DNA from 2 places in the Paenibacillus sp. JT31N17 genome. Region 1 is predicted to be linked to the other one. Evidence: riboswitches for the same ligand, from Rfam matches in the RefSeq annotation. Region 1 holds a riboswitch; the other holds the start of a gene.
The links. Region 1 has a riboswitch for cyclic di-GMP ahead of AC0YOB_RS25460 (acyl carrier protein). Riboswitches for the same ligand answer to the same signal wherever they lie in the genome.
Positions count from the first base shown of each region.

Region 2: linked by a shared signal. The riboswitch ahead of AC0YOB_RS21560 (hypothetical protein) and the one ahead of AC0YOB_RS25460 (acyl carrier protein) in region 1 are both predicted to bind cyclic di-GMP.

Region 1 is NZ_JBWDNP010000009.1:245,549-249,761, forward strand. Features, by position in the region: gene AC0YOB_RS25455 (ABC transporter permease) at 1-649, opposite strand, end outside; cyclic di-GMP riboswitch class I at 1,418-1,511, shown strand; gene AC0YOB_RS25460 (acyl carrier protein) at 1,695-1,952, shown strand; gene AC0YOB_RS25465 (3-oxoacyl-ACP synthase III family protein) at 2,043-3,032, shown strand; gene AC0YOB_RS25470 (hypothetical protein) at 3,119-4,072, shown strand; gene AC0YOB_RS25475 (hypothetical protein) at 4,189-4,213, shown strand, end outside.
Region 2 is NZ_JBWDNP010000006.1:446,953-451,165, forward strand. Features, by position in the region: gene AC0YOB_RS21550 (ABC transporter ATP-binding protein) at 20-1,822, shown strand; gene AC0YOB_RS21555 (helix-turn-helix domain-containing protein) at 2,116-2,445, shown strand; gene AC0YOB_RS21560 (hypothetical protein) at 2,449-2,655, opposite strand; cyclic di-GMP riboswitch class II at 2,635-2,717, opposite strand; gene galE (UDP-glucose 4-epimerase GalE) at 2,820-3,869, opposite strand; gene AC0YOB_RS21570 (lipopolysaccharide biosynthesis protein) at 3,875-4,213, opposite strand, start outside.

The sequences.
Region 1 (4,213 bases):
TGATGCGCTTGATCTGCTGCCACTTACCGGCCCCATCGATCGTAGCCGCCTCGTAATACTCGGGATCGATGCCGATAATCGAGGCTAAGTAGATCACGCTCAAGGAGCCCGCGCTGATCCATAGATGAACAACGGTCAGAATATAAGGCCATACATGCGCCTCGCTGTACCAGGAGAAGTCCGGCAAGCCCAGCATCGGCAGGGCCGTTTTGTTCAGGAAGCCGGTATCCGCACTGAGCATCGCGAAGACGAGGTAGCCGACGATGACCATCGAGATCAGGTAGGGCAGCAGGATAACGGTCTGATAAAAGCGCGATAGCCACCTTTTCCTGACTTCATTGAGCAGAATCGCCATAAAGACCGGCACGATTAGGTTTAAACAGATGAAAGCGGCATTATATAGAATGGTATTTCGGGTAATCAGGAGCGCATCGGATGTCTTGAATAGATACTCGAAATTTTTGAACCCGATCCAGTTGCTGCCGAAGATGCCCTTGGTATAGTTGAAATCTTTAAACGCGATGATGACGCCGAACATCGGCAAATAATTGTTGATCAAAAGGTAGAGGATGCCCGGCAGCATCATAAGCCCTAACGCAACGTATCGCCGGAGATTTTTAGCCTTTTTACCGGCCACTAGCAGTTTCATTTCGATGTTCCCTTCTACATGACGAGATCGTCGGTAATGACGACAAAAGCAGAAGCAAAACCGGAAGTTTTCACAACTTAAAATAATTGCTTTGACCTTGTCTGTCTTGCTTAAATCCAAAAATCTTTGTCAAGCGCGCATTCATTTGAGTGTTTTTCATATAGATGAATTATAGATTCCCATCGTTTTTTATATTTCCAATAATATCCAATATTTTGCCGCTACACCTCCTTTTAACCCTCTCAATATGTACAATAATTTACAAACAAAATAATTAATCTTGTAAGCAAATGTATTATAATAGGGATGGCGATTTTTGTAAAGTTTTGTCGATTCCTTCATGCAATGGGAGGAGTCTCGCGGAGATTATGGTTTCTAATATATGCAGCTCAAAAATATACGAAATAAACCGATATAAGAAATTAAGAGTAAAGATACAAGTTATTATTGGGTTAATTTATGTTATAGAGGTTTTTTTAGTATTGGGTGTTTTGCTGATCAATTGTTGAGATAGGCGGAAACCTATAAAAAATTAGTTAAATTCATATGTAAAGGTAAGTTTTAGGAAATCGATATATGCTTAAAAATTCCTGGCGCGGCGGGCGTGGGGGAGCAATTTGAAAGATATTAAACGTAGAGAGGGGGTCATATATTTCGTTTCACATAAGAATTTTGCACGAATCTTGTTGAAATTTACCGAAATAGGTCGAAAAGACCATTCTATAATGTGGTATATAAGTATATATTAGTAAAGTAAATTAAAATTTCATGCGACAAAGGCAAACCCATCTGAAAAGGGGGGACGCAAAGCTATAGGGGCTAAGGTGGACGAGCTATTCCATGATGCCAGCCAGTTACCGAATATGATGGATATTTTTCCTTCGTATTCTCCTAATCTATTAGATTGGAGGTTTTTTGCGTACAAAAAATATTGTAGGATCCGATTTGAAAGGATCATTCGCCTATCTGTTCGGGTTGGTTGAACAGAAAAATAGCTAAACTATTCATTTAAGCTACAAAATTACATTAATGAGGAGATAAGTTAATGAAAACTATTAATGAAGTCACACCGGAAATTATTGCAATAGTGAAACAAACATTGAAGTTACAACGTGAGATTGATATGAACGAAGATCTAACTGCGGTAGGACTAGACTCTTTGGACTTCGTGACACTGGTAATTGATTTGGAAGATAGCACTGGAGTTAATTTTAATGATGGTGACGAACTACTCATTTCGGACTTTTCTACTGTCAAAAAGATAATCGATCAAGTGGAAACGAAATTATCTAAAATGGAGTAATGATTTGATTTGTAGTTTTAATGTTGATCTTATTCGGGTCTACACTGAATATATTTGGTCTCCATCATTGCGACAAAGAGGGTGAGATTTATGTATACAAGTTTTATAAAAGCGATTGAAGTTTCCGTTCCTGAGAACAAAGAATATAACGATCCAGAAAGTAGCGTAACCCAAAAAACAGGCATCTACTCCAAACATATCGCTGGTGATAATGAATACCCCTCGGACCTAGCATGTCAAGCCATACAAAAATTGTTTGATTCTAATGTATGTCACCCGTCAGAGATTGAGTTTCTATTGTACTGTACGGCAACACCTGATTATCTAATGCCATCAACATCCTGTTTAATTCAACATCGAGTAGGTCTACCAAATTCGTGTGGGGCTTTGGATATTAACCTTGCATGCTCAGGGTTCGTGTATACACTTTCCTTAGCCAAAGGATTGATTGAAAACGGAACGGCGAAAAATGTGTTGTTGGTCACCTCAGATACTAGCACCAAATTTGTAAATCCTAAAGACAAATCTATACGGCCCTTATTTGGAAATGGTGCAACGGCTACTTTACTATCCAGGAGTGAACTTGGGACTTCATCTATAGGAACCTTCACTTTTGGTACAGATGGTGGTGGTGTAGGCAAAGTAATCATTCCTGCAGGTGGGTTACGCGAACCCATTACTCCTGAAGCGCTAGTAGAACAAGTTGATAAATTGGGTAACACGCGTTCAAGAGCTGAACTTTATATGGATGGCTTCGATGTCTTTAATTTTGTATTAAAAGAAGTAAGACTAAGTATAAAAAGATTTCTCGAGCAAAACAAAGAGACTGTCCATGATTACGATTTCTTTGTCTTTCATCAAGCTAACGAATATGTGATAGACGCTCTCCGCGGTAAGCTAGAGATTCCTAAAGACAAGTTCTCTATACAGATTCGGGACTACGGAAATACGAACTCTTCAACTATTCCCATTGCCTTATACCACGAATTGAAAGCTGAAAGAATTAAACGTGGGGATAAACTGATGCTTGCCGGGTTTGGTGCGGGTCTGTCATGGGGAGTATGCTCTCTTACTTGGTAAATGAAAGGACTAATCTAAATCGAATAATATCCGAAATGCTCTCTATATAATGGACGTACTCATGATTATTGCGGAGGTGCACTAAATTGAATCTAGCCGATAGGTTGGACATTACGGATATAAAAGAGCTTCTTTTTGGTCAGGTTGAAGGATTGATTAATCAAGGTCAATTCTCTGCAGCTTTAAGTACTTTGTATGGTGGATTAAGAAACATACGTACACATTTATCAACAGAAGACTGGGAACGATTTATCATACAATATCGTGAACATTCAATACACCATTTCTTTCTACAGGAGCCACTAACACGTCGAGTGTTCGAAAAACCACGTGGCTATGCAGGTGACCCTGTCATGATGGACTTGATTTATGCTTATAATGACAAAACTTTGCTACCTTTCAAGGAGGGACAAGCAGATGTTTCGGAGGCTCTATACTACGAGTTAAACAGCATAAGCAATGCATGCAATGCTGTTCGTGAAAGAAGACGTATCCTCTCCAGAAAAATTAATCAAACATCAGAACGAATTAAGAATCCTTCTATTCTTGCGATCTCTTCTGGTCATTTAAGAGAAGTGCAAGATAGTGTTACGACTAATAACCAAAGTATTGGTAAGTTTGTGGCCATTGATCAAGATAAAGAATCCCTTTCTGTGACAGAAGAGCTGATAAAAGACTTTGGTGAAGCCATACATGCCTCTGTTCTTGACATTCTTAAAGATAGAGTGTCTCTTCCTAAGTTTGATTTGATATACACTGCTGGTCTATATGATTATCTGAAGGATAGCGTAGCAAAAAAATTAACTAGCAAGTTATTTGATTTACTAAACCCAAGAGGACGGTTGTTGATAGGTAATTATCTTCCGGACGTTGCTGATTGTGGCTATATGGAAGCTGTGATGGATTGGTGGCTTATTTATCGAACTAATGGACAAATGCAAGAGCTCGTAGAACTAATACCACAAGAAAGTATAAACGATGTCGATATCTTTGTGGAGCAAAACCAGGTAGTTATTTTTTTAGAAATTGAGAAAGTTTGAAGCGTTGAAAAAAAACCGATTGTAATTGCAAAAAAAAGTAAAAGTAAGGGTTTTCCGGATGCTACAGGCTTGGGGCCTATACGTAAGCTGGTCAGGCTTACCGGTGAGCTTCCGATATCGAGCAGGCTCTTCAAGAGATTT
Region 2 (4,213 bases), on a different contig from region 1:
CACTTTAGGAGCGAGTTTGATGAACCCCATCCTGCATTACATGAAGCGTCTATACGCTTATTCCGGAGCTGCCCTCACAATCAATCTGCTTGGTATGGTATTCAGCAGTCTCCTTGAAAGTCTCGGCATTCTGCTGCTGATCCCCATGATCAGCATGAGTGGGATTTTGAGCGTACAGCAGGCAAGCGGCTACGATTTCAAAATTCTCGAAGAGCTGCGGGCAATGCCACAGACGTTGGCGCTGACCCTGATTTTGTCTCTTTATGTATTGATCGTGTTCGGTCAAAATCTCATTCAGCGTAAAATAACGATCCGCAATGTGGAGATCCAGCAGATCTTCAGCCGCAAGCTGCGCTTTGAAACCTACAGCACACTGCTCGCGTCCAGGTGGTCCTTTTTCCTCCAGAAGAGGAAGTCGGATCTCATTAATCTGTTAACGATCGAGCTTGCGCGCGTCATTAGCGGAATCAACCTGTTTCTCCAGCTCGTGACCTCCTTCCTGTTTACGCTTATCCAGATTGTGTTCGCCTTCTGGCTCTCGCCGGCCATGACTTTATTCGTACTGGGCTGCGGAACGGTTCTTGCGCTGTTCTCGCGCCAATATATTCATCAGGCGAAGGTGCTCGGCAGTCAAACCTCGGAGCTCTCGCAAAGCTACCTTGCCGGCATTACCGATCAGTTGAACGGTATCAAGGACATCAAGAGCAACAACCTCGAGGAATCCCGCCTGGGCTGGCTTCATTCGCTTACCCAGGGGATGATGCATGAGCAGATGGAGTATATCCGGCTCAGAATGAATTCGCAGCTGGTTTACAAAATATCCTCTGCTCTATTGATCGCGGGCTTCGTGTTTATCTCATTCCAGTTCTTTCATACGCAGGGTCCCCAGCTTCTGCTGGTTATCCTGATCTTCGCCAGGCTGTGGCCGAGATTCACAGGCATTCAATCCAATCTGGAGCAGCTGGCGGCAACGGTCCCCGCCTTCAAAGCGCTCATCAGCCTCCAGAAGGAATGCGCGGAAGCGGTGGAGCAGCACGAGGCGGGTCCTGCCGGCCTGAGTCCGGCCCCGCTTCGTCTGGAGCATGGGCTTACCTGTGACAATGTGTATTTCCGCTACCACCGGCAGGAGGCTGCGCATACGCTTCAGGCAATTAATCTGTTCATTCCCGCTAACCGGATGACAGCCTTTGTCGGACGTTCCGGCGCGGGAAAAAGCACGTTGATCGATCTGCTGATGGGCCTGATGCAGCCTGAATCGGGCCGGATTCTCATCGACGGAGAACCCATTACCAACGCGAATCTGTTTGCCTACCGGCGGTCCATCGGCTATGTGGCGCAGGACCCCTTTCTGTACAATGCCAGCATCAGGGAAAACCTGCTGATGATCAGGCCCGATGCCAGCGAGGATCAGCTGTGGGAAGCGCTGGACTTCGCCTCGTCCGCTGAATTTGTCCGTGCGCTGCCTCTGGGGCTGGAAACGCTCATTGGCGACAGGGGCATCCGGCTGTCCGGAGGCGAAAGGCAGCGGCTTGTGCTGGCGCGGGCCATCATCAGCAAACCGGCCGTGCTCGTGCTGGACGAGGCGACAAGCGCGCTGGATACCGAGAACGAGAAGAAAATCCAGGAGGCGCTGGAGCGGTTGAAAGGAACTATGACCATTATTGTGGTCGCCCATCGTTTATCCACAATCCGTCACGCGGATCAGGTCATTGTCATTGATCAGGGGAAAGTGGTGCAGCGCGGAGGCTTCATGCAGCTTGCGTCTGATCGGGACGGAGTATTCGGCCATCTGCTTGATAATCAGAAGGAAGCCATTGTATAGCTGCCGTAGAGGATGAGGAAACAGGCAGATTCATGCGGCCATGCATGAAAAGAAACGGCTATCGCCGTCCTTTGGCGGCAAAACCCTGGTTTCTTCCCTCAGAAATATAAGCAAAGTATAATCGGGATTTATACTTTCATATATTTCAAAAAAAAAGCGGAAAAGTCTTCAGCGCAATAAAACCGCTGTTCACTTTTCCGCAACTGTTCGTTATAAGCAACAGATTCTTTCTTAATGAAGAAGAATCCGATATAATAAGGTTCAGCAAGCTATAACATTGGAGGATACGTATAATGATTGGAGAACGCATACAACTGCTGCGCAAAAGAAAGGCGCTCTCTTTAACCGAGCTCTCTGAGCGGGCGGGCGTGGCCAAGTCCTACTTAAGTTCCATTGAACGTGGGATTCAGCAAAATCCCTCCATTCAATTTCTCGAGAAAGTCGGAACCGTACTGGGTATTTCCGTAGAAGAACTGCTTCACGTCCAGAAGTCCGATGACGAAGCAAGGCAGCTTGACCGGGAATGGGAAGACCTCGTACGCGAAGCCATGGCATCAGGCGTGAGCAAGGAACAGTTTAAAGAATTTCTGGAATTCAACAAATGGAGGCTCCACAAGGATTAGGCACTATGTAGATGTATTTTCTTCCATGGGTAATGTGCCGTTTTCCAGTTTCGGGAGGGCGCTCAGAACACCCCGGATGACTTCCCGGTCAAGCCCCATTGCCCGTGCGATCATAATCAATTCAACCCACTCTTTGTCCAAATTATCCTTGCGAATCCGTTCTGCAAGCGCCATAACCATTTCCTCCGCTCCGAATTCGGCCGGTTGCACCACTGACTCCATGCGTTTAAGGTGCCCAGGTAAAAACGCACTTCTTCGTCTCCTATTTAAATGTAATCGTTTTCTATATTCACCATTATAATCAAGCCTTTCCGCTGATGCTGTCGCTTCGTGCGATCGAATTTTGATTTTTTCAACTAATTTTGTCGAATAATTCACATTTTTAGTAAAGCAGTCATGAACCGATTCTCATGGATATCGTAGCCTTCGGGATTATTCGCCTGCCATCGCCAAGTATCCTCGCACATCTCCTCGATACAACGGTCTGCAGTCCATCCAAGCTCTTGTCTGGCCTTCCGGATGTCCGCGCAGCTGACCGCAATATCCCCCGGCCTGCGGGCAGCGAAGCGGTACGGCACATGAATCCCCGTCGCTTTCTCGAAGGCCGCTATCATCTCCAGAACGCTTGAACCTCGCCCGGTTCCCAGGTTGTAAATATTCAGACCCGATGAATCCAGAATGCGTCCAAGGGCTCTGATATGCCCAAGCGCCAGATCTACAACATGGATGTAATCCCTGATTCCCGTGCCGTCAGGGGTAGGATAGTCGCTTCCATATATGCTCAGCTCTTCCAGCCTCCCGGCAGCCACCTGCGACAAATAAGGCATCAGATTGTTAGGCGTGCCCGAGGGATTCTCACCGATTCTCCCGCTCTTATGGGCGCCGGCAGGATTGAAATAGCGGAGAATGCTGATTCCCCATTCGGGATTGGATGCCGCCAGATCCTGCAATATCTGCTCAATCATTTGTTTGGTGCGGCCATAGGGGCTGGATGCGCCAATGGGCGAATTCTCGGACACCGGCATATCCCCGGATGCCCCGTACACGGTGGCAGAAGAGCTGAACACAAGCTTGTGCACGCCATATTTGCTCATGATCTCGCACAGCGCCAGCGTGCTGTTCATATTCATCTCATAATACCAAAGCGGTGAACGAACCGACTCGCCGACCGCCTTGAGACCGGCAAAATGGATGGCGGCATCGATTTGATTTCTTGCAAAAACGGCCTCAAGAGCGCTGCGGTCTCTTACGTCCAATTGATAGAACCGAAAGGATTTCCCTGTGATTTCCTTTACCCGATTGAGCGCCTCCGGGCTGCTGTTGGCGAAATTATCCACCACAATGATGTCATATCCGGCCTCCAGCAGCTCGACGCAGGTATGGGTTCCAATATATCCGGCCCCGCCGGTAACCAATATCGCCATAAGGATTATCCCTCCATATTGTGATTGACCTTGCGGCTCATCGCCAGCCTGCGGATGATGCTCCGGCTGATTCCGAGCAGATAGCCAAACTCTTCCGTACGGTGAAACAGTGCGATATAAAGAACATTCACGGTGAAAAAGCCCGCAATGCCTTTCCCTATCAGCTCTGCAAAGCCGTTCGCGGGAATGAAATGGCATACTGCGCTGGCAAGGGCATAAGCACCCGCGCCTGCCAATGTATAGATGAAATAGGTCTTGAAATAATCCGTCAAGGGCCGCTGGAATACATTCCGGTAGACAAAATAAGGAGTCGTCCAGAAGGGAACGGCCAAGCTGCTGATGAG